Linked DNA regions of Rhodopseudomonas sp. BAL398. The protein of the gene in region 2 interacts with the protein of the main gene of each other region in a pairwise test. Links are inferred from orthologs where the notes say so. Each region holds a gene or a part of one and is shown on either strand. Other genes may lie near its edges.

Evidence for each region.
Region 1: the proteins of rplL (region 2) and obgE interact in binary tests that used the Escherichia coli proteins (3 or more experiments, as listed by UniProt). The link is inferred for Rhodopseudomonas sp. BAL398 from one-to-one orthologs.
Region 3: the proteins of rplL (region 2) and dnaE interact in binary tests that used the Escherichia coli proteins (3 or more experiments, as listed by UniProt). The link is inferred for Rhodopseudomonas sp. BAL398 from one-to-one orthologs.
Region 4: the proteins of rplL (region 2) and nikR interact in binary tests that used the Escherichia coli proteins (3 or more experiments, as listed by UniProt). The link is inferred for Rhodopseudomonas sp. BAL398 from one-to-one orthologs.
Region 5: the proteins of rplL (region 2) and parC interact in binary tests that used the Escherichia coli proteins (3 or more experiments, as listed by UniProt). The link is inferred for Rhodopseudomonas sp. BAL398 from one-to-one orthologs.

Annotation. Positions count from the first base shown.
Region 1 is NZ_CP133111.1:4,233,146-4,238,823, forward strand. What follows is about bases 978-3,780. They hold obgE (GTPase ObgE), read left to right. Parts: upstream 978-1,757; coding sequence 1,758-2,804; downstream 2,805-3,780. Other genes in these bases: RBJ75_RS19985 (DMT family transporter), read right to left, coding at 978-1,597; proB (glutamate 5-kinase), read left to right, coding at 3,021-3,780. Outside these bases: RBJ75_RS19975 (GNAT family N-acetyltransferase), read left to right, coding at 1-233; RBJ75_RS19980 (hypothetical protein), read left to right, coding at 405-578; more of RBJ75_RS19985, read right to left, coding at 677-977; more of proB, read left to right, coding at 3,781-4,151; RBJ75_RS20000 (secondary thiamine-phosphate synthase enzyme YjbQ), read left to right, coding at 4,313-4,741; RBJ75_RS20005 (RuBisCO large subunit C-terminal-like domain-containing protein), read left to right, coding at 4,745-5,678. UniProt on the Escherichia coli protein: An essential GTPase which binds GTP, GDP and possibly (p)ppGpp with moderate affinity, with high nucleotide exchange rates and a fairly low GTP hydrolysis rate.
Region 2 is NZ_CP133111.1:647,876-652,871, reverse strand. Bases 1-2,747 are described here. They hold rplL (50S ribosomal protein L7/L12), read right to left. Parts: upstream 1,687-2,747; coding sequence 1,315-1,686; downstream 1-1,314. Other genes in these bases: rplJ (50S ribosomal protein L10), read right to left, coding at 1,740-2,258; rpoB (DNA-directed RNA polymerase subunit beta), read right to left, coding at 1-799. Also shown: RBJ75_RS03020 (ArnT family glycosyltransferase), read left to right, coding at 2,891-4,342; RBJ75_RS03015 (hypothetical protein), read left to right, coding at 4,589-4,996. UniProt on the Escherichia coli protein: The binding site for several of the GTPase factors involved in protein synthesis (IF-2, EF-Tu, EF-G and RF3). Is thus essential for accurate translation.
Region 3 is NZ_CP133111.1:1,338,381-1,345,297, forward strand. Bases 1,632-5,673 are described here. They hold dnaE (DNA polymerase III subunit alpha), read right to left. Parts: upstream 5,282-5,673; coding sequence 1,832-5,281; downstream 1,632-1,831. Also shown: tsf (translation elongation factor Ts), read right to left, coding at 1-489; RBJ75_RS06370 (30S ribosomal protein S2), read right to left, coding at 617-1,621; RBJ75_RS06380 (DUF3551 domain-containing protein), read left to right, coding at 5,792-6,055; RBJ75_RS06385 (DUF3551 domain-containing protein), read left to right, coding at 6,161-6,430; RBJ75_RS06390 (septal ring lytic transglycosylase RlpA family protein), read right to left, coding at 6,591-6,917. UniProt on the Escherichia coli protein: DNA polymerase III is a complex, multichain enzyme responsible for most of the replicative synthesis in bacteria. This DNA polymerase also exhibits 3' to 5' exonuclease activity. The alpha chain is the DNA polymerase catalytic subunit.
Region 4 is NZ_CP133111.1:5,771,842-5,777,575, reverse strand. Bases 1,766-4,624 are described here. They hold nikR (nickel-responsive transcriptional regulator NikR), read right to left. Parts: upstream 3,491-4,624; coding sequence 3,041-3,490; downstream 1,766-3,040. Other genes in these bases: RBJ75_RS27145 (HupU protein), read left to right, coding at 3,749-4,624; RBJ75_RS27155 (exonuclease SbcCD subunit D), read right to left, coding at 1,766-2,862. Also shown: RBJ75_RS27160 (ATP-binding protein), read right to left, coding at 1-1,639; more of RBJ75_RS27155, read right to left, coding at 1,636-1,765; more of RBJ75_RS27145, read left to right, coding at 4,625-4,744; RBJ75_RS27140 (nickel-dependent hydrogenase large subunit), read left to right, coding at 4,741-5,734. UniProt on the Escherichia coli protein: Transcriptional repressor of the nikABCDE operon. Is active in the presence of excessive concentrations of intracellular nickel.
Region 5 is NZ_CP133111.1:1,100,128-1,105,986, reverse strand. What follows is about bases 1,417-4,400. They hold parC (DNA topoisomerase IV subunit A), read right to left. Parts: upstream 4,046-4,400; coding sequence 1,787-4,045; downstream 1,417-1,786. Other genes in these bases: RBJ75_RS05175 (sodium:proton antiporter), read right to left, coding at 1,417-1,642. Also shown: more of RBJ75_RS05175, read right to left, coding at 260-1,416; DNA repair protein RecO, read right to left, coding at 4,814-5,551; RBJ75_RS05160 (AI-2E family transporter), read left to right, coding at 5,685-5,859. UniProt on the Escherichia coli protein: Topoisomerase IV is essential for chromosome segregation; it is the principal protein responsible for decatenating newly replicated chromosomes. It relaxes supercoiled DNA.

The DNA.
Region 1 (5,678 bases), 3.6 Mb from region 2 along the record:
GCGCCGTGATTGATTTCACCTTCGAGGAATTCTCGGTCGGCCAGCTGATTTCCGGCGCCCGGGTCGCCAATCCGGCGTCGCGCAATGTGCTGGAGAAGTGCGGCTTCCAATGGACCGGCGTCGAGCTGCACCGCTTCGAGGCGCTGGGCTCCTCGACCCCGGTGGACCGATTCCGGCTGAGCCGCGGTGTGTGGTCCTCGCTGCGAAACTGGAGCGCCTCGACCAGGCGGTGAGGCGGCGGCCCGCAAGGGCCGGCGCGACCGCCGGCCGGGCCAGCGTCGATTGCGCGCAATTTGCGCGCAATCCGTTAGCCAAGGCGCAACCAAGCCGGCTGTTGCTGGTAACCGACCGAGTACGCAGCCTGATCGGCCCGAGCTACGAGCATCTCCGCACAGGAGATTCAGATGTCGAACCGATCCATCCTCGCCATGCTCAGAAACGAGACGTTCAGCGAAGGCGGCCACCACATCGTCGATAGCGCGCCAGCCGCACGGGCGCCGCAACCCGAGCGACGCCAGCCGCCGGCGCCGCCGGCGAACGACGAAGCCGGGCAGTTGAGCTTCGCCTTCGCCAGTTAGAGCGTTTTCGAGCGAAGTGGATACCGGTTCGCGTAAAGAAAACGCGTCAAAACAACAATCTAGAGCTCCGGTTCTGATCTATCAGAACCGGAATTGCTCTAGCTAACATTCGCCGGCGCGGCGGCCCGGGCGGCGGCGTCCTTCTGCTCGCGCATGAAGATATAGAGCCCCGCGCCGATGATGATGGCGACGCCGACCAGGGTGGCGGCCGACGGCACATCGCCGAACACCAGATAGCCGAACAGCACCGCCCAGAAGATCATCGAATATTGATACGGCACCACCACGCTGGCGGGCGCCAGCCGTAGCGAGCGGTTGACGCATAGCAGCGCCGCCACCGACACCACGCCGGCGATCGCAAACAGGCTGAGATCCGGCAGGCTCGGCGTGATCCATTGCGACGGCGCCAGGATGGCGCCGAGCGCGAAGGTGCCGAGGAATTGCTGCGAGGCCAGCACCATGTCGGGCGTGCTGCGCAGCGAACGGGTGAGCAGCAGCAGCGCTGCGAACAGCATGCTGGCGGCGAGCGCGATCAGCGCCGGCCAGCTGACGCTCTGCGCCGAGGGCTGCAGCGCGATCAGCACGCCGCCAAACCCGACCAGGATCGCGATCCAGCGCGCCCGGTCGACCTGTTCGCGCAGGAACAGCGCCGAGCCGAGCGACACGAACAAAGCGGAAGCGAGGTAATAGGTGATGACGTCGGCGAGCGGCAGATAGGCCGCGGCGAGAAAGAACGCCGCCACTTCCAGCGACGAGATCACGATCCGGGCCAGTTGCAGCCAGGGCCGGTCCAGCGTCCGGAACGCGGCGCGCTGGTGCCAGATCAGCGGCGCCAGCACCACCAGCCCGGCCGCGGCGCGCAGCAGCAGCAATTGGCCGACCGAATAGCGCGACACCACAACTTTGCCCAAGGCGTCGCCGAAGGAAAACAGCAGCATCGCCGCCAGCATCAGCACGATGCCGGCCAGCCGCGCGCTGCGCGGATCCGCCCCGGTCGATATTTTCGCCAGCAGCCCCATATATGGCTCTTGTGATGTGTTGAGATCGGATTGGTTAACCGCGACGCGGCTGCTTCAGGGCACGTTGTCGGTAGCAACAAGGCCCGCAAATGCGGGCTTTTCTCGCACTGCCGGCGATCAAATGGTTGCCGCGACCACGCTCAAGCGATACGGATAGGCCATGAAATTCCTCGATGAAGCCAAGGTTTATATCCGCTCCGGCGACGGCGGCAACGGCTGCGTGGCGTTTCGCCGCGAGAAGTATATCGAGTTCGGCGGGCCCAGCGGCGGCAATGGCGGCCGCGGCGGCGACGTCATCATCGAGGTCGCCGACGGCCTCAACACGCTGATCGATTACCGCTATCAGCAGCATTTCAAGGCCCAAAAGGGCACTAATGGCATGGGCAAGGACCGCCACGGCGCCAATGGCAAGGATATGGTGCTGAAAGTCCCGGTCGGAACCCAGATCTTCGACGACGACCGCGAGACCCTGATCCACGATTTCACCAGGCTCGGCGAGCGCTTCGTGCTGGCCGAGGGCGGCAATGGCGGCTTCGGCAACGCCCATTTCAAATCCTCGACCAACCGCGCGCCGCGCAATGCCAATCCCGGCCAGACCGGCGAGGAGCGCTGGATCTGGCTGCGGCTGAAGCTGATCGCCGACGCCGGACTGGTCGGCCTGCCGAATGCCGGCAAATCGACGCTGCTGTCCGTGGTCAGCGCCGCCAAGCCGAAGATCGCCGACTATCCGTTCACCACGCTGCATCCGCAGCTTGGCGTGGTCGATATCGACAGCCGCGAATTCGTGCTGGCCGATATTCCGGGCCTGATCGAGGGCGCCCATGAGGGCGCCGGGCTCGGCGACCGCTTTCTCGGCCATGTCGAGCGCTGCCGGGTGCTGCTGCATCTGATCGACGCCAGCTGCGAACACGCCGGCAAGGCCTACAAGACGGTACGTACCGAATTGATGGCCTATGCGGGCGATCTGACCGACAAGGTCGAGATCGTGGCGCTGAACAAGATCGACGCGGTCGAGCCGGACGAATTGAAGAAACAGAAGGACCGGCTCAAGCGCGCCGCCAAGAAGACCCCGCTGCTGATCTCCGGCGTCACCGGCGACGGCGTCAAGGACGCTTTGCGCGCGCTGGTCGCGGTGATCGACGAGGCGCCGGTGTCCGACAAGGCCAAAGCCGCCGCGGCCGAGCCATGGGCGCCGCAGAACGTGTAATTGAGTTTGCTGTCGGGCAGATGCGCTTCGTATATGAGGAATCGTCATTCCGGGGCGTGAGCACTTGCGAACGAGCCCGGAATCCATACCCCCTGGCAGATGTGGGATCGACGGTATCGCCACAACGCGATACTGCGGCGTATGGATTCCGGGCCTGCGCTGCAACAGCCGCACATCCCGGAATGACCAACGATGGGTTGTCCGAGTAGCGCTGTCATGTCCCACCCCGAACTGAAGAATTTCCGCCGCATCGTGGTCAAGGTCGGCTCCTCGTTGCTGATCGATTCGGCGGCCGGCGAGGTGCGGGAGGCGTGGCTGGACGCGCTCGCCGCCGACATCGCCGAATTGCATCTGCATGGCCGCGACGTGATGATCGTGTCGTCGGGTTCGGTCGCGCTCGGCCGCAGCCGGCTGAAATTGCCGCGCGGTCCGCTCAAGCTCGAGGAAAGCCAGGCCGCCGCCGCGGTCGGCCAGATCGCGCTGGCGCGGACCTGGTCGGAGGTGCTGGGCGCCCACGGCATCGGCGCCGGGCAGATCCTGGTGACGCTGCAGGACACCGAGGAGCGGCGGCGCTATCTCAACGCGCGCTCCACCATCGCCAAGCTGCTGGAATGGCGGGTGGTGCCGGTGATCAACGAGAACGACACCGTCGCCACCAATGAAATCCGTTATGGCGACAATGACCGGCTGGCCGCCCGGGTCGCCACCATGACCAGCGCCGACCTGCTGATCCTGTTGTCCGACATCGACGGGTTGTACACCGCGCCGCCGGGCGCCAATCCGGATGCGCGGCTGATTCCGATCGTCGATTCGGTCAGCGCCGAGATCGAGGCGATGGCGGGGGCCGCCGAATCCGAATTGTCGCGCGGCGGGATGCGGACCAAGATCGAGGCCGCCAAGATCGCGACCTCCGCCGGCACCCATATGCTGATCGCCTCGGGCAAGATCGAGAACCCGCTGAAGGCGATCGCCAATGGCGGGCGCTGCACCTGGTTTCTCACGCCCGCCAATCCGGTGACGGCGCGCAAACGCTGGATCGCGGGATCGCTGGAGCCGCGCGGGACGCTGACCATCGACGCCGGCGCGGTGAAGGCGCTGCGCGCCGGCAAGAGCCTGCTGCCGGCCGGGGTGATCAGGATCGACGGCCAGTTCGCCCGCGGCGACGCGGTGCTGGTGCGCGGACCCGATGCGCGCGAAATCGGCCGCGGCCTGGTCGCCTATGACGCCGACGCCGCCGACAAGATCAAGGGCCACTCCTCGCCCGACGTCGCGGCGATCCTCGGCGTCAGCGGCCGCGCCGAGATGATCCACCGCGACGACCTGGTCGTCGGCTCGCTGCCGGGCTGAGCCCGCCATCCGGCCAATTGCCTGGTCCGGAGCGTCGCGATATCAATCAGTACGGACGGCCGGGACCGTGTCCCGGATCTAGATTTTTGTTTTGACGCGTTTTCTTCACGCGAACCGGTACCCACTTCGCTCGAAAACGCTCTAGGGTGCTGGGTGGACCGATGCAAATTCTGCGACACCGGATCGAGCTGGCAACGCTGGCGCCGATCCAGATCATCGACCTCACCGAGCAGGTCCGTGGTTTCGTCGCCACCAGCGGGGTCCGACACGGCCTCGTCACTGTGAGCTGCCTGCACACCACCGCGCGGATCAATGTCAATGAGCGCGAGCCGCAGCTGCAGCGCGACATGCTGACATTTCTGAAGCGGCTGGTGCCGCGCGACGGCGATTACCTGCACAATCTCGAACCGATCGACGGCCGCGACAACGCCCATTCGCATCTGCTCGGCCTGTTCATGAATTCCTCGGAGACGATCCCGCTGGCCGATGGCGCGCTGATGCTGGGCGAGTGGCAGTCGATCTTCTTCATCGAGCTCGACGGCCCGCGCGAGCGCCGCGGCGTCGAGCTGCAGATTTTGGGGAATGGCTAGACCATGACGCCAGACGATATCGCCGGCTTCTATGCCACGCGGGCCGAGCTCAATCCCGAGGACTACATCGAGCTCGATTTCGATTTCGAATGCGCCGGCGATCCGCGCGAGGCGGCGGCGCATCTGTGTAGCGAGCAGTCGACCGCGCAATGGCGCCGGGTCGGCATCGACGAGGATTTCCGGCCGCGCTTTGCCGCCAAGGTGTTGGAGCTGCAATCGGAGCCACGGCCGGGCGGGTTCAGCATCGCGGTGGAGTGCGCGGCAAAGGGCGAGGTCCATGCGGTGCGCGTCACCATCGCGCATCCGCACGGCAATTTCGGCGCCAAGATTCCCAATCTGTTGTCGGCGGTATGCGGCGAGGGCGTGTTCTTCTCGCCCGGCATTCCGCTGATCCGGCTGCAGGACATCAGGTTTCCGAACACCTATCTGGAAGCGTTTCAGGGCCCGCAATTCGGCGTCGCCGGCCTGCGCGAGATATTGCAGGCATTCGGCCGGCCGATCTTTTTCGGCGTGATCAAGCCGAATATCGGGCTTTCGGCGGAGCCCTTCGCCGAGCTCGGCTATCAGAGCTGGCTCGGCGGGCTCGACATCGCCAAGGACGACGAGATGCTGGCCGATGTCGACTGGTGTCCGCTGGCCGAGCGCGCCGCGGCACTCGGCGACGCCCGCCGCCGCGCCGAGGCCAAGACCGGGGTGCCGAAGATTTATCTCGCCAATATCACCGACGAGGTCGATCGGCTGATCCCGCTACACGATCTAGCGGTCGCCCGCGGCGCCAATGCGCTGCTGGTCAATGCGATGCCGGTGGGGCTGAGCGCGGTGCGGATGCTGCGCAAGCACGCCAGCGTGCCGCTGATCGCGCATTTTCCGATGATCGCGGCGTTCAGCCGGCTGGCCGGCTACGGCATCCATTCGCGGGTATTCACACGGCTGCAGC
Region 2 (4,996 bases):
TATCGGCGTCGATCAGATCGTTGATGGTCGAGTAACCGCGGAAGCGGCTCGCATCGAACGGAACGCGCCAGCCTTCCTTGATCTTCTTGTACTGGATCTTGTTGTAGAACGTGCTGAGGATTTCCTCGCCGTCGAGGCCGAGCGCGAACATCAGCGACGTCACCGGAATCTTGCGGCGGCGATCGATGCGCGCGAACACGATGTCCTTGGCGTCGAACTCGATGTCGAGCCAGGAGCCGCGATACGGAATCACCCGGGCGGCGAACAGCAGTTTGCCGGACGAATGGGTCTTGCCCTTGTCGTGGTCGAAGAACACGCCGGGCGAACGATGCATCTGCGAGACGATGACGCGCTCGGTGCCGTTGACGACGAAGGTGCCGTTCATGGTCATGAGCGGGATATCGCCCATGTAGACGTCCTGCTCCTTGATGTCCTTGACCGAACGCGCGCCGGTTTCCTCGTCGATATCGAACACGATCAGGCGCAGCGTCACCTTCAGCGGCGCCGCATAGGTCATGCCGCGCTGACGGCACTCATCGACGTCATATTTCGGCGGCTCGAATTCGTAGCGCACGAATTCCAGCATCGAGGTATTGGAGAAGTCCGAGATCGGGAACACCGAGCGGAACACGGCCTGAAGGCCCTCGTCGAGACGCCCGCCCGGAGGTTCGGCAATCATCAGGAACTGGTCGTAGGATGCCTTCTGAACCTCGATCAGGTTCGGCATCTCGGCGACTTCCCGAATATGTCCGAAGAACTTGCGAACGCGTTTGCGACCGGTGAACGTCTGCTGCGCCATCGTGGCCTCTCATTTCGTCGCCCGTGGGGGCGAACCTTCCGAAGCGCGATTGGCATCGCCCCCGGGTTGAATTACCGAAACATCCGAAACTCAGCAGTCCGATGTCAGGAACATAATCCTAAATCCGAACGTCAGAAACCTCGAACGCAAAACGACGTGCGGGGCGCCTGACTGCACCCGCCCGTCAAAACCATCTCGTTACAGACCGAAAAAGCCCGAAATTGTTGATCTCCCAACGGGTGCATGGAGACGTCACCATCTCCCACGCCACCGCGCTTTCGTGCTGCCATCCCAATATGGTACGGCAAATGTGGAGATTCGAGGGGTGTTCCCGCCAATCCCCACACAATCCTGTGTATGGCCTGTCCAGATCCGGCGCGCCGGGTTGCCCCGTCGGCGCCGCTTTAGTCCGCCCGACCGGGCTTGAGCCCGGTCTGACGGTCGTCGTAGCGATCCCCGGACCGCGCTGCGGCAAAGCCGCGCCGGCCCGGGAGTGTCGTTCCAGTAACCGATGGTTACTTGAGCTCGACCTTGGCGCCAGCCTTCTCGAGCTGAGCCTTGATCTTGTCGGCTTCTTCCTTGTTGACGCCTTCCTTGACGGCCTTCGGCGCGCCTTCGACCAGGTCCTTGGCTTCCTTGAGGCCGAGGCCGGTGATGGCGCGGACTTCCTTGATGACTTCGATCTTCTTCTCGCCGGCGGCGAGCAGCATCACGTTGAACTCGGTCTTCTCTTCAGCCGGAGCAGCAGCGGAAGCGGCCGGGCCGGCCACCGCGACGGCGGCAGCGGCGGAGACGCCCCACTTTTCTTCGAGCATCTTGGCGAGGTCGGCAGCTTCGAGCACGGTGAGGCTCGAGAGGTCTTCAACAATCTTGTTCAGGTCAGCCATTGATCTATTTCCTTAAGCGTATCAGTTCGAACCAGGGTTGAATGCGAAGGGCGTCAGGCCGCTTCGCTCTTAGAGGCATAAGCCTGAACAACGCGCGCGAGCTTGGACGCGGGCGCAGTCGAGAGCTGAGCGATCTTGGTCGCCGGCGCCACAAGGAGGCCGAGGATCTTGGCGCGCAGTTCGTCGAGCGAGGGCAGCGCGGCCAGGGCCTTGACGCTGTCGACGTTCAGGACGGTGGTGCCCATCGAGCCGCCGAGAATGACGAAGTTTTCGTTCGTCTTGGCGAATTCGACGGCCACCTTCGGCGCCGCTACCGGATCGTTGGAAGTCGCGATCACGGTCGGCCCCTTCAACAGGGAGCCGATGGCAACGACGTCGGTGCCTTCAAGAGCAATTTTGGCGAGACGGTTTTTCGAGACCTTGACCGAGGCGCCCGCCAGCTTCATCTGCGCACGCAGTTTCTGCATCTGGGCCACGGTGAGGCCGGAATAATGGGCCACGACCGCAACGCTGGTGGTCTTGAAGACCCCGTTCAGCGCTTCGACCGCGTCCTTTTTTGCCGCTCTTTCCACAGCAAGCTCTCTCCGGTTGGCGGCCTCTGCACGCAGGCAGGACCGCCGGGTTGCACCCATCGTCCTGCCAGAACCTGACCTCAAGACACACGGTCTTCAGACACGTCGGGCGGGACGATATTGAAAAGCCTGCCCTCCCGATCAGAGATGGCCGAAGCCACCACCTTACCGGGGTGTCGAGGTTCGAACCCAATCCACTCCCCGCCGCTTGACGCGACGAGACGCAAAATCCGGTCTTCACCCGTCTATGCAGGCAACGAATTAAGCCTTTGAGGAAACAAGATGTTTCAACGTCGGCGCCTGCAGTCTCGGACAGGATTCGGAGATCCCACACCAGGCCATTAACCGACCCGCCGAAGACCCCCTGCCCGCCTTCCTCCGCGACGATTGAACCCCTTCCCCCAAGCAATCCAGACGGACCTCTTGACGGACTGGTCTCCTATCGATTCGGGTTTTAAGAAAACGAGCACGGACGCACTAGCAACCGCCAGCGCGCCCGGAACGGAATGTTTAACGAGTCTGTCGCGCCTTGCCAAGAGGCAAGTTTCATGAAAGTTGCCAGGCCGGCCACCGTGCGGTGCGCGGGCAAGCATCGCGCTGCCCAGCCGGACGGCCCGACGGAAGGTGGGAGCGTGAATCCGAACTGGCGAGGCCTGCAAAGCCGCCGCATCCTTGATGCTTTCACCATGCTGCAAAGCCTGCGGCTGCCGGGCTGGCTGTGGATCGTGTTGCTGTGGGCGCTGACCGTGATTCCGGCGATCAGCCTGCGCTCGGCGCATTTCGAAGAGGGCACCGTGCTGGCGCTGGCGCGTGGCGCGGCCCAGGACGGCTGGTGGCTGGCGCCGCATCATTATGGCTTTCGATTCATCGAGCGGCCGGTGCTGCTGTCCTGGATCGCCGCGGCGCTCGGCAGCCTGACCGGCGAGGTCACGCTTTGGCACATCCGGATTCCGCATGTCCTGTTCCTGCTGGCCGGCGCCCTGCTGGTGTGGCGGCTGGTCCGCTCCCAGGCCAGCGACAGCGCCGCGCTGTTCGCCGCATTATGCTTTTTCGGCAGCCCGATGATCGCCACCAAGGTCGTCACCGCCGAGCCGGATGTGATGCTCTCGGTGCTGTTGTTCGCGGCCTTCGTGCTGTGGTGGAATGGAACGGTGGCCGGCGGGGTCTCGCTGCGGCGCAGCCTCGTCATCGGCGCCGTGCTGGGCGCCGCCGCCTTGACCAAGGGGATTCAGCCGATGGCCTATTTCCCGCTCGGGGTCGGTGCCTATCTGCTGTGGCGCCGGCAATGGCGCCAGCTGACGCCGTTCCTGATCGCCAATGCGATCGGCGCGACCCTCTGCCTGGCCTGGTACCTGGCCGTGTTCGAGCCCGGCGACTTCACACAATGGCTCACCCATTCCCGGCTCGGCGGCCATCGCGGCGATCCATTCTATCAATTCGATCTCAGCATCCTGGCCGAATGGCTGCCGCTGTCGCTGATGCTTCCCTTTGCGGTCTACCGGCTCAGCCGCACCGAGCGCAGTCCCAAAGCTGACCCCAAGGCCGATCTGCTGCTCGCCTCGATCCTCTATGCGACCGCCTGCACCGCGGTCCTGGCATTCTGGCCGGACGCCAAGGCGCGCTACGCGATGCCGGCGACCTTGGGGCTGACGACCATGGCCGGACTGATGTTCGACCAATGGAAAGCCGCGCGCCCGGCCTGGCTGGCGGCGACGCTGGTGCTGGTGGTCGCCGTCGCGAGCTATCCGATCATCCTTGGGCAGCTGGTGATGCCGCTGGCGCCGGACCTGTTTCAATCCAGTCGGCTCCAAGGGCGAACCATCAATTTCGCCCAGCAGACCCTGCCCGGTGTGCTCTATACGACCCGCCATGCCGTCAACAGCAACGTCCTGGCCCATGTCGATGGCCCGATCCACGAAGTGACGCTCGCCGATCTGCAGTCGGTGAAGCCGCCCTTTCTGGCCTTGATCCGATCTGCAGACGTGGCGCGGCTGACGGATCTTCTGTCGCAACGTCAGGTTACGGTCTGGGGAACACTCCCGGGCGGGACGCAATCCTTCGTGCAGGTGCGCCCCCTGCCCTGATCGCCTGCACGGCGAAAGCGCGTGGCCCGGCCGGCGTCGACGCGCGACGGTAGCCGCAGGTTCCATCAGTTGTGTCGCTTGCGCGACTCAACCCTTTGTGGCTTGCTGGGCCAGGCTCAACATGGAGCGTGCAACCAAGTTTGCGCGTGCTTTGTGGCTGAGGCCCACCTTGATTTCGGGTCAGCCCCTGAAATTCGGGACGCTAGTGTTGACCAGCGTCAAGATGAACCTCAGGGAACAAGCTCCATGAAAAGCACTATTCTGGCCGTGGCCGTGGCCGCGACCTCGCTCGGCTTTGCCGGTGACGGCTTCGCGCAATCGCGCGTTTCGAAAGCGCGGATGCAGCCGCTTGCACCGCCTGTGTCCTATGTGCCCAACGCGGCGTATTTCGTCGGCCTCGGCGGCAGCTTCAATTCCCTCAGCTATGGCAATCAGAATATCTATGCCGAGGGCGTTTCCAACATCTATCAGAACGGCGTTCAGGTCGCCTATGGCTCGGCCGGCGGCCCGACCACGCCCTATCTCGACAATCGATCCATCCTGGCGCCGATGGCCCAGGCCGGCTATTTCCAGCACTTCGCCGGCAGCGACTGGCTGTGGGGCGGCAAGATCACCTACACCTATCTGAATGCCCATTCGACCGACAACCGTGTC
Region 3 (6,917 bases), 690 kb from region 2 along the record:
GCCGGCGCCATCGATCACCGCGTTATGCACGTAGCTCGCCACCACGCCATGCGTGACTTCGAGTTGGGCGGCGCGGCGCAGCGTCATGTTCTCGCCGATGGTGGCGATCGCGTCGGCGATCGCGGCCGCGACGGTCGACGAGCCGACCGGTGCGGCATTGATCTTGTCGACGTCGGCGCCGACCTTCAGCGCCACCTGCGAGATCATCTTGACCAGGCCCTGGAACTGCTCGTTGCGGGCGACGAAATCGGTCTCGGAATTGACTTCCACGACGACGCCCTTGGTGCGCTCGGTCAGCGCGCCGATGAGGCCCTCGGCGGCGACGCGGCCGGCCTTCTTGGCGGCCTTCGACAGGCCCTTCTTGCGCAGCCAGTCGATCGCGGCATCCATGTTGCCGTCATTTTCGGTCAGCGCCTGCTTGCAATCCATCATGCCGACGCCAGTGGTCTCGCGAAGGTCCTTGACCATCGCAGCGGTAATCGTTGCCATCGCTAATACGTCCTTTGCCTGTCAGGGCGAACCCGGCGCAGCCACGGCCCGCGGTCCACCATCAGGAATTTATAGGAGATTTTGAAGACGGAACGTTGCGGCCGGGGCCCGGCCGCAACGTCGAGCGTTATTCCGCTTCGGCGGTCATCGCCTTGGCCTGGGCAACCCAGGCATCGGCGCGGCTCGGCAGGCCGACCTCTTCGCCGATCTTCTGCGCATTGTCGTGATCCAGTTCGGCCAGCTGCCAGAAATGGAAGATGCCAAGATCGTTGAACTTCTTCTCGATCTCGCCGGACACACCGGTCAGCTTCTTGAGGTCATCGGCGGTGCCGCGCGGACCCGCAAGACCCTGGAACGCGACCGGCTCGGTCGCAACCACCACCGGGACGTCCTCGCGCAGCGGCTGCATCGCCGCGCCGAGATCCATGCCGGAATCGCCCTGGGCGCGCGAAATGCCGTCGATCACCGCGCGGGCGATCAGATCGCAATACAGCGTGATGGCGCGACCGGCATCGTCATTGCCGGGGACCAGATAGGTGATGCCCTTGGGGTCGCAATTGGTGTCGACGATCGCCGCCACCGGAATGCCGAGCCGCTGGGCCTCCTGGATCGCGATGTCTTCCTTGTTGGTATCGATCACGAAGATCAGATCCGGCAGGCCGCCCATGTCCTTGATGCCGCCGAGCGAGCGATCGAGCTTGTCGCGCTCGCGCTGCAACGTCAGTCGCTCTTTTTTGGTGTAGGCGTTGGCGTCGCCGGAATTGAGCACCTCGTCGAGATGACGCAGCCGCTTGATCGATCCGGAAATCGTCTTCCAATTGGTCAGCGTGCCGCCGAGCCAGCGCGAATTGACGAAGTACTGCGCCGAGCGCTTGGCGGCTTCGGCGACGCCGTCCTGCGCCTGACGCTTGGTGCCGACGAACAGCACCCGGCCGCCCTTGGCGACGGTGTCACTGATCGCCTGCAGCGCGCGGTGCAGCAAAGGCACGGTCTGCGCCAGATCGATGATGTGAATGTTGTTGCGGGCGCCGAAGATGTACTCTGCCATCTTCGGATTCCAGCGGTGCGATTGGTGACCAAAGTGAACGCCAGCTTCGAGAAGCTGACGCATTGAAAATTCGGGTAGCGCCATCGTGATATTCTCCGGTTGGTTCCTCCGGAAGCGTGTGAGCAAACAAGCCTTGCTGCAGATAAGCCTGCAGCGCGGCCCGGATGCCACCGGACGGCGGTTAAGCCATGCTTCCGTGTGAGATGGCGCGGTATATAGCTGGATTCTGCGCAGAAGCAAGGCAATCCGGCGTCTGCGCGGGCCGCAGACTCGACATTCACCCTGCCCGGCCGCTCACAGCGATTCGACGTGCTCGACGCCGCTGACCGCCTTGATCGCCCCGGCCACCTGCGGGGAGACCTGGAAGCGGCCCTTGAGCTCGAATTCGACTTCGGTCAGCGGATCGAGCCGCAGCACGATCGCGACATTGCCGCCGGCCCCCATCGCGTCCGGCGCCTGCAAGCGTTTGGCTAGCGAATCCAACGGCTTGGTGTCGCGCAGGAAGATCCGCAACCCCTTCTGGGTCTTGGCCGCGGCAGCATCCAGCGGCTCGGCATGCAGCACCCGGGCGCGAACATCCTCGCCCTGCAATTCGGCGCCGAGCTGCAGCAGCACCGCGGCACCGGGCTCCAGCACGTCGCGATATTGCGCCAGCCCTTCCGAGAACAGCACCGCCTCGAAATGCCCGGTCGGGTCGGACAGGCCCATAATGCCCATCTTATTGCCGGTCTTGGTGCGCCGCTCCATCCGCGACACCACGGTGGCGGCGACCTTGCCGGCGGTGGCGCCGCTTTTCACCGCGCGGCAGAATTCGGCCCAGGACTGCACCCGCAGCCGCTTCAGCGCGGTGGCGTAATCGTCGAGCGGGTGGCCGGATAGAAAGAAACCGATGGCGTCATATTCGCGGCGCAGCTTCTCCGCCGGCAGCCAGGCCTCGATCTGCGGCAGCATGATGGTGGGCGCGTCGGCCATGCCGCCGAACATGTCGTTCTGCCCCATGGTGGCGGCCTGGTGGCCGCGCTGGCAGGCCGCCAGGATCGCCTCGGCGCCGCCAAATACCCGGGCGCGGTTGGAATCCAGCGTGTCGAACGCACCCGCCGCCGCCAGGCTCTCGATCACCCGCTTGTTGATGGCGCGCGGATTCACCCGGGCGGCGAAATCCGCCAGCGAGGTAAAGGCCCCCTTCTCGCGCGCCGCGACGATCAGTTCGACCGCCTGGGCGCCGACGCCCTTCAGGCCGGCCAGCGCGTAATAGATGGTGCCGTTGCTGACCTCGAAGGTGGGGCCCGAATGGCTGACCGAGGGCGGCTCGACCTTGATGCCCAGCCGCTGCGCCTCGGCGCGGAATTCCGACAGCTTGTCGGTGTTGTGAATGTCGAGCGTCATCGACGCGGCGATGAATTCGACCGGATAATGCGCCTTCATATAGGCGGTCTGGTACGACACTAGCGCATAGGCCGCGGCGTGGCTCTTGTTGAAGCCGTAATCGGCGAATTTGGCCAACAGGTCGAAGATGGTATCGGCCTGGGCCTTGGTGACGTCATTCTTCATCGCGCCGGCGACGAAGATGGCGCGCTGCTTCTCCATCTCGGCGCGGATCTTCTTGCCCATCGCGCGGCGCAGCAAATCGGCTTCGCCGAGCGAGTAGCCGGCCATCACCTGGGCGATCTGCATCACCTGTTCCTGGTAGATGATGACGCCGAAGGTTTCCTTCAGAATCGGCTCCAGCATCGGATGCAGATATTCCGGCTCCTCGTCGCCGTGCTTGCGGGCGCAATAGGTCGGAATATTCGCCATCGGGCCCGGCCGATACAGCGCCACCAGCGCGATGATGTCCTCGAAACGGTCGGGCCGCATGTCGACCAGGGCCCGGCGCATGCCCTGGCTTTCCACCTGGAACACGCCGACCACGTCGCCCTTGGCCAGCATCTGGAAGCTCGTCGCGTCGTCGAGCGGCAGTGTCGGCAGATCGACCACGACGCCGCGCTGCTTCAACAGCTTCACAGCGACGTCGAGCACGGTCAGCGTCTTCAGGCCAAGGAAGTCGAATTTGACCAGCCCCGCGGGCTCGACCCATTTCATGTTGAACTGGGTCACCGGCATGTCGGATTTCGGATCGCGATACAGCGGCACCAGCTCGCTCAGCGGCCGGTCGCCGATGACGATGCCGGCGGCGTGGGTCGAGGCGTGGCGGGTCAGGCCCTCGAGCCGCTGCGCGATGTCGAAGGCCCGCGCCACCACCGCGTCCTCGTCGCGAAACGCCTGCAGCTTCGGTTCGCTTTCGATCGCCTGCTTCAGCGACACCGGCGCCGCAGGATTTTGCGGCACCAGCTTGGTCAATTTATCGACCTGGCCATAGGGCATCTGCAGCACGCGGCCGACGTCGCGCAGCACACCGCGGGCCTGCAGCGTGCCGAAGGTGATGATCTGCGCCACCTGGTCGCGGCCGTAGCGCTCCTGCACGTAAGTAATGACTTCGCCGCGGCGGTCCTGACAGAAATCGATGTCGAAATCCGGCATCGAGACGCGTTCCGGATTGAGGAAGCGCTCGAACAGCAGGCCGAAGCGGATTGGATCGAGATCGGTGATGGTCAGCACATAGGCGACCAGCGATCCGGCGCCGGAGCCGCGGCCCGGGCCGACCGGAATGCCCTGGGCCTTGGCCCATTTGATGAAGTCGGACACGATCAGGAAGTAGCCGGCGTAGTTCATCCGGGTGATGACGTCGAGTTCGAACGCCAGCCGGGCGCGGTAGTCCTCCTCGGTCATGCCTTGCGACACGCCATGCACCTTGAGCCGGTTGCGCAGCCCCTCCTCGGCCTGGGCCCGCAACACATCGACTTCGCCGCTCGCGGCAGCCGCGGCGTCGGAATCGGCGCCGACGGTGAAGCGCGGCAGGATCGGCTTGTGGGTGCGCGGCCGGAATGCGCAGCGTTCGGCGATCTCCACCGTGGAGGCCAGCGCCTCCGGCAGGTCGGCGAACAGCACCGCCATTTCGGCCCGGGTCTTGAAGCGATGATCGGGCGTGAGCTGCGGCCGATCGGATTCGGCGACCAGCCGCCCGGCCGCGATGCAGAGCAAGGCGTCATGGGCCTCGAAATCGTCGGCGGCGGCAAAATGCGGCTCGTTGGTCGCGACCAGCGGCAGGCCCTTGGCATAGGCCAGATCGATCAGGCCGGCTTCGGCGCGGCGCTCATTGTCGGTGCCGTGGCGCTGCAACTCGACATAGAGCCGGTCGCCGAACATCTGCGCCAGCCGGTCGCAGCGCAGCGCCGCCAACCCCGCCTGATCGGCATTGAGCGCGAGCGCGATCGGCCCTTCCGGACCGCCGGTCAGCGCGATCACGTCTTCGGCCTCGCCTTGCAGCCACTCGAATTTGATATGCGGCGCCTGATGGATCGGCGTCTCCAGAAACGCCCGCGAATTCAGCTTCATCAGGCTGCGATAGCCACGCTCGCGGGTCGCCAGCAGCACGATGCGCGCCGGTGCCAGCGCATTGCGGGCATTGGGGTCCTGGTCGCCGAAATCGATCGCCAATTCGCAGCCGACGATCGGCTGAATGCCGTAACCGGCGAGCTTTTCAGAAAATTCCAGCGCGCCGAACATGTTGTCGGTATCGGTCAAGGCCAGCGCCGGCTGCCGATCGGCCTTGGCCAATTCAGCCAGCCGCTGAACTTTCATCGAGCCCTTCAGCAGCGAATAGGCTGAATGAACGTGCAGATGGACGAATCCGGCATTGGTCATTGGCGCGACAACGATTTCACGGGATCAGGTTATGGGACCGGCCGGCGCGGAACCCGCAACCGACTCGGCCCCATGGTGCGTCTGACAGCCGGCACTGTCCATGCAGAACTGGCCCGGCGGCCGAACGCGCCGGCTTATCCCCAAGGGGACGCGCCGGGACCTTCCGTCACCTCGCGCTCGAGCGACGGACTTTAGAGCTGTGGAATGACTTGCGCCCAGACTGCGATCATTCCGACGAAAAGCACGATCGACGCCAGCGCCGCCGCTTCTTCCACGAACGTCTTCAACATCTTCCACCTCCCTGGCCTAGAACATAAAGAGAACATTGTTCTCTCTTCGTTCTGGAGTCAAGCGGGCTTTTGGTGCGCGCCGAGAATGGCTGACAAAGTGTAAATCCGGCCGGCGCCAGGCCGATGGCTCCTGCGCGGCGAAGTGAGTTGACGCGGCGCATCAGGCGCGGCTTGGTCGGGTTTGGACGTCAGATTCGGCGATAGCCGAGCGGAGGATAAGATGCGTGCTGCACTTTTTGCGTTGCTGGCGCTCGGCGCCGTTTCGGCGCTGGACACGACGCCGGCCGAAGCAAGGGACTACCCGTTCTGCATCAAGGGACAGAACTATGACCAGACGCTGGGCGACTGCAGCTTCATGACCTATGCGCAGTGTCAGGCGACGGCCTCGGGACGGCTGGCCTATTGCGATGCCAATCCGTATTTTGAGGCTTATGTTGAGCCGGCGCCGCGGATTCGCCACCAGCGTCGGCACCGCCGCGACTGATCCGCAGGATAGTTTGCTTGCGGTTGCGGTTTTCCGGAACGGTGCTGGTTTGTTGGCGTTGCGTCGAGGCGGTGGCCCGACCGAATTGGTCGAATGGAGGTATCAATGCGTATCGCTTTTGTGGTTTTGCTCGGGGTGCTTGCCTTCCCCTCGGCGCTGCTGGCGCGGGACTATCCGGTCTGTCTGCGGATCTATCAGGGCTTCGCCGATTATTACGACGAGTGCGCCTATACCTCGATTCCGCAATGCCAGGCGTCGGCATCCGGGCGAGCGGCGGAGTGCTTGGTCAACCCGTTTTATGCCGGACCCGCGGCACGTTCGCATCGACCGCGGGCGCATCGCTCACGGGCGCATCGGCGAAATCGCCATCATTAAGGGGATGGATGGTCGATCTTCGATCGATCGTTCCGGCCATTCCGGCTGCCCCACTTGATCAGACTCGCGATTATTCCGGGGCACGCAGCGCGGTTCAAGTTCCAGCGTAACGGCGGGCTTCGCCAGCAGCGCGCAAATCGCGAACTATTCCGCGCTTTGCCTAATACAGCCCGCGGCCGGTCAGCAGGTCGCCGATCTGATCCTTCTGCACCGGTGCGTAAGCCGCCGCCGTCACCATCGGGGCGGCCGGCTTCGCCACAAGGCCGACGGTCTGGTAGGACACCGCGCGCGGATTGATCAGCTGGTGACCCGCCGATCGCGAACTGCGCGATGCCGAGATTTCCGAAGTGGCGTTGATCGAGGCCACATCCACGGCGTTATTGCCCAGCGTATAGGGGCGTCCTTCGGGAGTCGGCACGTCGCCGCGCAGCGCCCGTCCCCGGCTCGGGAATTCCGGCACGAACGAGTTCGCCGACGCGACCCGCAC
Region 4 (5,734 bases), 5.1 Mb from region 2 along the record:
AGCCGTCGAGCCGGCCATCGCGTTCGATCCGCGCGCGCGACAGATCCGCCCGGCTGGGCACGGTGCCGGCACTCGACAGCCCGACCAATTCGGCCTCGATGGCGACGATAGCGTCTTCCTGGGTACTCGCCGCTTCGGCGAGCCGCTTGGCGTCGGCCTCGCTGAGTTCGGTGGCGTAGGCGAATTTCGCGATCGCCGCATGATCCGGCAGCGGCATCGCCCGCAACCGGTCGAGCGCGCCCGGCGACGGATCGAGCGACGCCACCGAGGCCTGCAGCGTCGCATTGTCGGCGCTCAAGGCCGCGCCGTCGCGGCGCAGCCGGTCGGCCTGGGCCGGAATATCGCCGAGTGCATCGAAACGCTGCCGCAGCTGTTCGATATCGACGACGGCATCGGCCACGCCGTCCTCGGCCATGAAGTCGTCGCGCTCCTGCCGCGCGCGCGCATGTCGCGCCTCGGCCTCGGTGATCGCCTGCGCGGCGCGCCGGTTGCGCTCGATCAGTTCGCGCGCTTGCGCCAGCGCCGGATCGCTCGGCAGGCGCGCCAGCAGCTCCGCATGGGATGCCAACCCCAGACGATGCGCCGCGTCGTCGAGCTGCGCCTGCGCCAATTCGCGGGCCTGGCGGCGGCGCGGCAGATCGTCGAGCGCCTTGCGCACCGCGCCGAGCCGTTCGCGCAATGCATCGATGGCGGCGCCTTCCGACAGCAGCCTCTCGTCGACCGCCATCGCGGCGATCTCCGCGGCGTCGGCCGCCGCGTCGGCGTCGAGCGCGGCGATCTCGCGCTCCAGCGCGGCGTGGCTATCGAGCGCGGCGCGCCATTCCGCCACCGAGGGAGCGGCGACCGGCGGCAGATCGGCCAGCGCGGCCAGTTCGGCGCCGATGCCGTCGAGCCGCGCCAAATGCGAGCGGACCCGCAGCGTACGCTGCCACAGCGCCAGCGCGCCGCCGATCTCGGCATGCGCCGCGTTCAGCGCCGCGAGCTGTTCGCGCGCCTGCAGCACAGCGGCCTCGGCCTGCGCGATCGCCTCGCGGGTGACGATGGCATCGCGCAGCGCCCGGTCGGAATCGTCGCGGCGTTCGAGCGCGACATAGAACGGCTTGCCGGCGGATTTGCGCGGCGTGAACAGCTCGTCGGCCTCGTCCTGCAGCCGCTGCCTGGTCCGCGACAGCGCCGCCATGCCGGCCGAACTCGCCGCCAGCGTTTCCGCCAGCCGGCCGCCGGCATTGAGCAGCTCCTGGCCGCCGTCGCGCAGCGCCTGCGCGGTCAGACCGCATTCGCGGCCGAACGCCTCGCGCGACAATCCGGCCAATAGCGGCGCCAGCAGATCGTCGGGCAGCGGCTGGTCGTCGGCGTCGATCAGCGTATTCTTGTTGCCCTTGCGGCGCCGTGCGGTGATCAGCCGACCATCGGAATGACGAAAGCTGCCGCCGATCCGCAACATCTTGCTGTCGTGCCGGAAATCATAGGCGGTGCGGCCGCCGAAGCCGAACAGCAGGTCGCCGATCGCCGACAGCGCCGTGGTCTTGCCGGCCTCGTTGGCGCCGAGCACGACATGCAGCGCGGCGCCGGGGGCGAATGACAGCGTCCTGTCGGCAAAGGCGCCGTAGCGCTCGAGCACCAGCCGTTCGATCCTCACGACAGATCTCCGGCCAACGTGGCGCGCGCGTCGTCGATCAGCGTCGCCAGCGCGTCGGATCGCGCGAACGCGTCATGCAGGTCTTTCGGCAGTTTCGCCTTGATCGCGTCGGTGAGCTCGGCCAGCGCCGCGGCGAAGTCCGGATCGTCAGCAGCCTCCGCGACCAGACGATCGACATCGAGCACATCGGCCGTCGACAGCGCCGCGTGCGGCTGCGGCGGCAGGCTGGTCTTGACCTTGAGCTGTTCGACCCAGCAATCGGCCGACAATTGAAAGGCGCTGGCGCGCACATCGTCCTGCAGCGCCTCGCGCCGGGCCAGCAGATGATTGTGCCGCAGCGTCGCGCCGACCAGCGTCACGCGTGCCGCCAGCGGCCGGCCCTCGCTTTGCGCCTGAGCCTGCGCCAGCGCGTCCTGGACCCGCGTCATCACCTCGTCCTCGGACGCCAGGCCCGCGACATCGACCGACAGCTGCGCCCAGCGCGCGCCGTCGAGCGCCAGCGGCGTGACATCGACGATGCGGCCGTCCTCGACGGTGACCCGCATCGCGCCCTTGGCGCCGGTCTCGCGCACGCTGCGGCCCTGCAGATTGCCCGGATAGACGATCCACGGATCGCGGCTGACGATGTCGGCGGCGTGGACGTGACCGAGCGCCCAATAATCATAGCCGAAGCGTTTGAGATCCTCGATCGAGCACGGCGCATAGCCCTCATGGCCACGGGTTCCGTCGAGCGAGGTGTGCAGCACGCCGATATTCAGCCAGCCGTCGCGGCGTGCCGGATAGCTCTCGACGAATTCGGAGGTGAGCCGCTGCGGAAAGCTGCGGCCATGCAGCGCGACCCGCCAGGCGTCGAGCATAACGGTCTCCGCCTTGCCGGAGGCGAAGGTCGTCACCGTGTCCGGATAGGGCAGTTCCCGCGACATCAGGCTGGCGGCGTCGTGATTGCCCTTGACGATGAAGGCTGGAATCCCGGCGCGATGCAGCGCGCTGATGGCGCGGACAAAGAACAGTCCGGTGGTGACGTCCTTCCAGTCGCCGTCGAAAATGTCGCCGGCGATGATCAGGAACGCCGCCTTGCTGGCGATGGTCTCCTCGATCAGCGCCTCGACCGCGCGGCGGCCGGCCTGCGCAAAGCGGGCGGCGACCGCCTTGTCCTTCAGGCCGAGCCCGGCCAGCGGACTATCGATATGCAGATCGGCGGCGTGGATGAATGTGAAGCGCATGAGATCCGGTGCTGACGTCGCGGCCGCAACCCGGCCCGACATCGATTCGCGTCACGCGCGATATCGCGCGAGCGCCATCTTATAGGGAGAAGCTCAAGCTGCGATCAAGACTATCGTCGGCAGCCCCGCCACATGGTCGCCCGCGGGCCCGCGTGACCGGAGGCCGCGGAATGCGGCGTCAGTGCGAATGCCCGGATATTTTGCGATTCGCGGCAGGCGGCTTGGCGGCTGCGTTGGGGATCATCACCAGCCGGCCATAGCGCACGCCGCGTTCGGCGATGATGTGTTCCGCCAGATGCTGAACCTCCCGGTTGGAACCCTTGAGCGCGGTGATTTCCATGCAATTGTCGTCGTCGAGATGGACGTGCAGCGTCGCCAGCGAAAGATTGTGGTGGCCGTGATAATTCTCGACCAGGCGGCGCGACAGATCGCGCGCGGCGTGGTCGTAGACATACACCAGTGCGGCCACGCAGTCCCCGGACTTTCCGGCCTTCTGCGCCGCCTGCTGCATCCCGGCCCGGGTGAAATCCCGGATCGCCTCGGAGCGGTTCTGATAGCCTTGTTCGGCGATCATCCGGTCGAGGTCCTCCATCAGATCGTCGTCGAGGGTGATGGTGATGCGTTGCATGATGGCCTCTCCGCGAGCGCGCAGGTCCGATGACCCGGTGATCGAACGATCGTAGCACAGCTTTCGGCGCGAATAGACGAAGGCCGAGCCATTTGACGGAGGCGGAGCACCTCCGGGATGATCCCGATAGGCGCGCGGCACGGCGCATCTTTACGCTGCCGGCGAAAACCGATTAGGATCGGCGCAAGCGCTCGATCGCTCAAGAATAATCCCAGGGAACAGATGGCCGTGTGAATGCAGCAAGCCCTTCATCCGCCAATGTTCAATGTGCTTTGGTTGCAGGGCGGCAGTTGCGGCGGCTGCACCATGGCGGTGCTTGAATCCGGCCAGTCCGGCTGGTTCGAAGAGCTCAAATCCTTCGGAATCCGGCTGATCTGGCACCCCTCGGTGAGCGAAGCCACCGGCCACGAAGTTGTCGCGATCCTCGACCAGGTGCGGGCGGGGTCGATTGCCCTCGATGCGCTGATTCTGGAAGGATCGGTGCTACGCGGCCCGCAGGGCAGCGGTCGCTTCAACATGTTCGCCGGCACCGGCCGGTCGATCTATCATTGGGTGTCCGAATTGGCCGAGCTGGCCGATTATGTGGTGGCGGTCGGCAGCTGCGCGGCCTATGGCGGGGTTCCGGCCGCTGGCAACAATCCCACCGATGCCACCGGCTTGCAGTTCGACGGCACCGCGCCGGGCGGCGCGCTGGGCGAATCGTTTCGATCGCGGCGCGGCGCGCCGGTGATCAACATCGCCGGCTGCGCGCCGCACCCCGGCTGGATCATGGAGACGCTGATCGCGCTGTCCGGCGGCGACCTCGCAACCAGTGAGCTCGACCCCTATGGTCGGCCGAAATTCATCGCCAACCACCTCGCCCATCACGGCTGCGCGCGCAACGAATTCTACGAATTCAAGGCCAGCGCCGAAACGATGTCGGAGCGCGGCTGCTTGATGGAACATCTGGGTTGCAAGGCCACCCAGGCCGTGGGCGATTGCAATCAGCGCTCCTGGAACGGCGGCGGCTCCTGCACCAAAGGCGGCTATGCCTGCATCGCCTGCACCTCGCCGGGCTTCGAGACAGCGCGGAATTTTCTCGCCACCAGCAAACTCGCCGGCATTCCGGTCGGCCTGCCGCTCGACATGCCGAAGGCCTGGTTCGTCGCGCTGTCGGCGCTGTCGAAATCCGCCACGCCGAAGCGCGTGCGGGCGAATGCCACCTCCGATCACATCGTGGTACCGCCCAGCCGCGGCGGCAAGCAGACCTCATGACGCGCCTCATCATCGGCCCGTTCAACCGGGTGGAGGGCGATCTCGAAGTCAGATTGGAGATCGCCGATGGCGTGGTCGCTACGGCCGAAGTTTCCGTGCCGCTGTATCGCGGCTTCGAGCAGATCCTCGATGGCCGCCCGGCGCTCGACGCGCTGGCGCTGGCGCCGCGGATCTGCGGCATCTGTTCGGTGTCGCAATCAATCGCCGCGGTCGCGGCGTTGCGCGGTGCGCTCGGGATCGCGCCCGCGCCGAACGGCGTGCTGACGGCCAATATCGCGCATGCGGCCGAAAATGCCGCCGATCATCTGACGCATTTCTACATTTTCTTCATGCCGGATTTCGCGCGCGACGCTTACGCCGCTGCGCCCTGGCACCAGGCGACCGCCGCACGCTTCGCCGCCACCACCGGCAGCGCCAGCCGCGACGCGCTGCCGGCCCGCGCGCGGCTGTTGGAGATCATGGGCATTATCGCCGGAAAATGGCCGCACAGCCTGGCGTTTCAACCCGGCGGCACCACGCGGGCGATCGACCTCGGCGAGCGGATCCGGCTCTTATCGATCGTCGGCGGCTTTCGGTCGTTTCTGGAGACCTCCGTGTTCGGCGACCGGCTCGAGGCGGTGCTTGCGCTCGACACGATCGCCGCCTTCGATCGCTGGCGCGACGGCCGCGCGGGCGATCTCGGCCGCTTCCTCGCGATCGCCGACGCGCTGCAACTCGATCGGCTCGGCAAGGGTCCAGGCACCTTGATGAGCTTTGGCGCCTATCATGGCGAGCACGGCGCGCTGTTCGAACGCGGCATATTCGATCAAGCGGGCGGCGCGGCGCTTGCCACGGCCGAGATCGCCGAGGACGTATCGCACGCATGGATGCGCGACGGCGCCACCGATCCGGCGCTGAGCACGACGATTCCCGATGCCGACAAACCAGGCGCCTATAGCTGGGCCAAGGCGCCGCGGCTGGGCGGCCGCCCGGTCGAAGTCGGCGCGCTGG
Region 5 (5,859 bases), 450 kb from region 2 along the record:
AAACAACATTGACGCGTCTTTTTATTTTTGGCGGAGAGACCGGAGATGATTGCTCGCCGCGATGGTCGGGACGAAATCCAACGCGACGATCTGATCAGAATTGTTCGCATCTGTCGAGAAACAGATAGACGATGGCCGGCACGCCGCACACGCAGCTATCACCGAACTACGTTGCAGGGCAGCATTAGTCAGCGCCGGCGCGCGGCTTTACTAAGTATCCCATGGACTTGAGCGTCCATTGCGCCGCACACGGCGTGCCTCAGTGCAGGCCCAAATTGGGCACGGTCGGCAGCAGGGTCAGCAACACGAACAGCGGGATCATCACCGCGCTGGCGATCAACGCATAGGCGAAGAAGCCCGGCATCTTGACGCCGCGTTCGGTGGCGATGGCATAGACCATGAAATTCGGCGCGTTGCCCACATAGGTCAGCGCGCCCATAAAGACCGCTCCCATCGAGATCGCCGCCAGCGTTCCCGACAGCGGCCCCATCAATTCGGTGGGATTGCCGCCGGCCAGTTCGAAAAACACCAGATAGGTCGGCGCGTTGTCGAGCAGCGCCGACAACAGCCCGGTGAACCAGAAATACGGCACCTCGTGCGGCGAGCCGTCCGCATTGGCCACCAGCGACAACAGCGGCGCGAAGATGCCGGCCTTGCCGGCGTTCAGCATCGCCAGCACCGGGATGATGGCGACGAAGATTCCGGCGAACAGTTTGGCGACTTCCCTGATCGGCTCCCACGAGAAATCATTGGCGGAGCGATGCTCGTCGGCGGTCAGCCACAAGGACAACAGCGCGATGATCACCAGCGCACCATCGCGCAACAGGTTTTGCAGCGCGACTTCGGTGCCGTAGATGTCGAACACGATGCCCGGCTTCCAAGTCGCCGAGAACAGGATCGCCGCGATGATCAATCCGATCAGGAAGAAATTGATGCCGCCGCGCAGACCGATCGGCTCGGGATCGGACTCTGCAGCGATCTTCGGATCCTTGCGGGCCTGCCACAGATCGACGACGAAGAACAATGCCAGCAACGGCAGCGCCACCAACAGCGTCTGCAGCCACAGATGCTGCAGCGGCCAGAAGAAGTCGACGCCGCGCAGGAAGCCGACGAACAGCGGCGGGTCGCCGAGCGGCGACAGCGCACCGCCGACATTGGCGACCAGAATGATGAAGAACACCACGACGTGGACGCTGCTGCGGCGCTTTTCATTGGCGCGGATCACCGGGCGGATCAGGATCATCGCCGCGCCGGTGGTGCCGATGATGCTGGCGAAGGCGGTGCCCAGCGCCAGCAGCATGGTGTTGAGCAGCGGCGTCGCCCGCATCGTGCCGGTGACCAGAATGCCGCCGGAGACGGTGTAGAGCGCAAACAGCAGCACGATGAAGCTGAGATATTCCGCCAGCATGGCATGGACCAGCGAGGCCAGCATCAACTGCCAGCCATACCCGACCGCCAGCGGCAGCAGCGCCAGCACCGCCCAGGCCGCGGCGATCTTGCCGTAATGGGCGTGCCAGATCTTGGGGAACAGCAGCGGCCCGGTGGCGATCGACAACAGGATTCCGGCGAAGGGCACCGCCCACAACCAGCTCAAGGCGGCGCCGTCGAGCCCCTCGGCCGCCTGTGCGCCGGATGGCACCATGAGCACGAAAATGGCGGGAAGCAGCGGCCGGATCTTATTGAAAAGACTATGAATCATTGGGCCATTTCAATGATGTTTTGGCTGCCGACGCAAAGACTATCGCCACGGCGGCCTGCGACAAATGGCGCAGGCCGCCGCCCGGTCCTATTCGATCGGGCGGCCGAATTTGTTGGATTTCGGCAGGCCGCGGGCGAGACGGCCGGCATCGGCGCGGTTGCCGCGCCACTCGGCCAATTCCTTCATCGTCATGCTGAAGTCGCGGCCGGCGGAATCGCGCCACGCCAGGCCTTGCTTGGCGTTGAAGGTGCTGACATCCGACAGCGCCGCGCCGGTGTATTTCTGCAGCCGCACGCCGCGGCCGCGCGCCATTTCGGGCACCTGGTCGAGCGGGAAGATCAGCATCTTGTGGTTGGTGCCGATCACCGCGACGGTGTCGTGACCCTCGGCCACCACCGTCAGCGCGCGGGCCTCGTTCGGCATCTCGACATTGAGGATATGCTTGCCCTTGCGCGTGGTGCCGACGCAATCATCCTCGCCGACCACAAAGCCCTGGCCGTCATGGCTGGCGATCAGGAATTTGCGGCCGCCCTTGTGGACGAACAGCGCCACGATCGCGGCGTCCTGCTCCATGTCGATGAACATCCGGATCGGCTCGCCATGGCCGCGTCCGCCCGGCAGTTTGGCGACGTCGAGCGCATAGAACCGGCCGTTGGTGGCCAGCAGCAGCAGTTTCGAAGTGGTCTCGGCGAAGAATGCCTGCCCCAATTTGTCGTCCTGCTTGAACACCAGCCCCGACAGATCGGCGACATGGCCCTTGAGCGTGCGGACCCAGCCCTTGTCGGAAATCACCACGGTGACCGGCTCGCGCTCGACGAAGGCCTCCTCGATCGCCGCAAGATCGTGTTCGGGCGCATCGGCAAACATCGTGCGGCGCTTGCCGAGCGGCGTCTTCGGCCCGAACATGTCGCGCACCTTGCGGACCTGCTCGCTGACCTTGGCCCATTGCTCGGGCTCGGATTTCAGAATCGCGTTGATGCCCTTGAGCTCGGCGCGCAGATTCTTGTCCTCGGTGCGGATCTCGAATTCCTCGAGCTTGCGCAGACTGCGCAGCCGCATGTTGAGGATCGCTTCGGCCTGGATGTCGGTGAGGTTGAAGGCCTTCATCAGCACCGGTTTGGGCTCATCCTCGGTGCGGATGATCTTGATCACCTTGTCGATATTCAGATAGGCGATCAGATAGCCGCCGAGCACTTCGAGCCGGTGCTCGATTTGCGCCTTGCGATGGTTTGAGCGGCGCAGCAGCACGTCGCGCAGATGGTCGAGCCATTCGCGCAAGCACTCGGCCAGGCCTAGCACCTTTGGAATCCGGCCCTGGACCAGCACGTTGAGATTGAGCGGGATCTTGCTTTCCAGCTCGGTCAGCCGGAACAGCGATTCCATCAGCAGTTCGGGATCAACCGCGCGCGTCTTCGGCTCGATCACCACGCGAATATCCTCGGCGGATTCGTCGCGGACGTCGCCGACCAGCGGCAGCTTCTTTTCGTTCAGCAGTTCGGCGATCTTCTCGATCAGCCGCGATTTCTGCACCAGCCAGGGGATCTCGGTGATCACCACCACCCAGCTGCCGCGGGCGCCCTCCTCCTGGCTCCATTTGGCGCGGGTGCGGAACGAGCCGCGCCCCGTGGCATAGGCTTCTGCGATGCTTTCCTTGGAATCGACGATGATGCCGCCGGTGGGGAAATCCGGACCCTTGACCCAGCGCAGCAGCGCCTTCGATTTCGCCTCCGGCTTTTCGATCAGATGCAGCGCGGCGTCGCACAGTTCGGCGACATTGTGCGGCGGGATCGAGGTCGCCATGCCGACCGCGATGCCCTGCGCGCCGTTGGCGAGCAGGTTCGGGAATCCACCCGGCAGCACGATCGGCTCTTTCGACTGGCCGTCGTAGTTCGGGCGGAACGCCACGCCGTCCTCGTCGATACCCTCCAGCAGCAGCCGGGCGACGTCGGTCATGCGGGCTTCGGTGTAGCGGTAGGCGGCCGGGTTATCGCCGTCGATATTGCCGAAATTGCCCTGGCCGTCGACCAGCGGGTAGCGCGAGGAGAAATCCTGCGCCAGCCGCACCAGCGCGTCGTAGATCGACTGGTCGCCGTGCGGATGGAACGAGCCCATCACGTCGCCGACGATTTTCGCCGATTTCTTGAACGGCGTGCCGGGGTCGAGCCGCAACAGCCGCATCCCGTAGAGAATGCGCCGATGCACCGGCTTCAAGCCGTCGCGCGCGTCCGGCAGCGCCCGGTGCATGATGGTCGAGAGCGCATAAGCGAGGTAACGCTCTTCCAGCGCCTCGCGCAGCTGCACATCGTGAATCTCCGCCGGCTCCGGCGGAATCAGTCGTTTTCCCATAAGGAGGGGTTAAACGCTAAAAAGCTATCCTTCAAGGCTGGCCTAGGCCAATTTATCGCTTCAGGCAGGTTCGGCGCTCTGTTCGCTTTTCAGAGTTTCTTCCGACAAACTACCTTCGCAGTATAATAACCACAATGGTTCCCGGGGACGTCAGAAAGTTTGGTCGAGGATGATTTTGTGCATTGGGTTGCGGCCCAAGCATCCACAGACGATCCGCACCCCAAATGAACCGACCCCGACGGACATTTTTCGGGCTTTTCGCCAACGCAAACGGTGAATTCTGTCATCCTTCCCTCGTCTACGGTCACCATTCCATCGCTGCTTGGACTAACAACTCTGTCAACAGACAAGACCCCCACAGCAGAGGATACTGCTAAGACGGCAATGATTAAAATGCAAACCGCATAAATAATTGACGGAGGCAACCTGCCTTTAGGAAATCCCCTACCGACTAACCATGCAACTAGCCCTATGGCAGCAACCCCAAATGTTAGAGACATAAGCGAGTTGACTATCGCGCCGGAAATTGAAGGGGTTAACTCAACAACTGTATTTCTAAGCACGAACTGAATCAAACCTTGGAATACCGACGAGAATACGAAGAGCGCAATCCCCCCTATACCTGCCGCTTTACCCACGGCTCGGAGAGCCCGGTCATCTAATCCTTCAATTTTTGACATAGCTGGCTCCCAGCTTGAAAATGTCTGAAAAAATTCTTCAAATGCAAAAATAGAGAGTTACTGTCTCGCAAATTGTAACTAATTGAGGTCATTTTGCCAAATGTTTCGTGACAGCGTTGATGAAGCCGTCACGGGCGTCGGAATGGCCCTGCCCGCGCGGCTCCAGGACGTTGCGCAACAGGAACCGGCCGGTCAGGTCGAAGCCGTCGCGCAAATCCTGGTCGGACCAGCCATTATGGCCGTCCGGGGTCTCGCGCAGGAACGGCGGCAGCCGCAGCAGCCGGTCGCGCCATGGCTCGCCGGCCGCCCGCGACACCGCGCCGCCGGATTTCGGCGAGACATAGATCAGATCCGAGGTCACGCCGGTCGCCGCGCAGCAGGTCAGGTCGAGGCCGAAGCCGAGTTCGGCCAGCATCGCCAGTTCGAAGCGGATCAGATGGGTGGCGGCGTCGCCGACATCGTCAAAATCGTCCAGCGTGCGTTCCAGCATCTCGTAGATGTCTTCATGGGGATCGCGCTCCGGCAACAGCCGCGCCAACGAGGCCAGATGGGTGATGCCATAGACGGCGTGGGACGACGCCAGCATGGTGGCGGCGCGCATCCGCGTGCCCTCGAGCAAGTAATAGCCGAGATTCTCGTCGAGCCGCGCCCGCCACACCGCGGCGACATTGTTGCCGGGCTGCAGCAGCGGCCGCAGCTTCGAGCTGGCGCCGCCGCGCACCAGGCCCAGATGCCGGCCATGGAATCGGGTCAGCAGCTCGACAATGGCGCTCGATTCGCCATGCCGCCGCACCCCCAGGATAATGCCCTCGTCGCTCCATTCCATGGCTCAACTATACCGCGCTTTGCGCGCCAGCGTTAGCGCAGGGAACATTGGCCGGGCTGCGCGGTTATCCGCCGCAATCCGACATGGTGCGGGCTTCCGCCACACCTTTCGCGCCGCATTTTCGGAGGCCCGCGTGGCCGACACCATCACTCCGCTTCGCCTGCCGCAACCTCCCGGAACCACCCTGATCAACCTGGCCGTCGCCGCGTTGATCATCGCGGCGCTGTATGTCGGTCGCGAGGTGCTGGTGCCGGTGGCGCTGGCGGTGCTGTTCAGTTTCGTGCTGGCGCCCTTCGTGATCCGGCTGC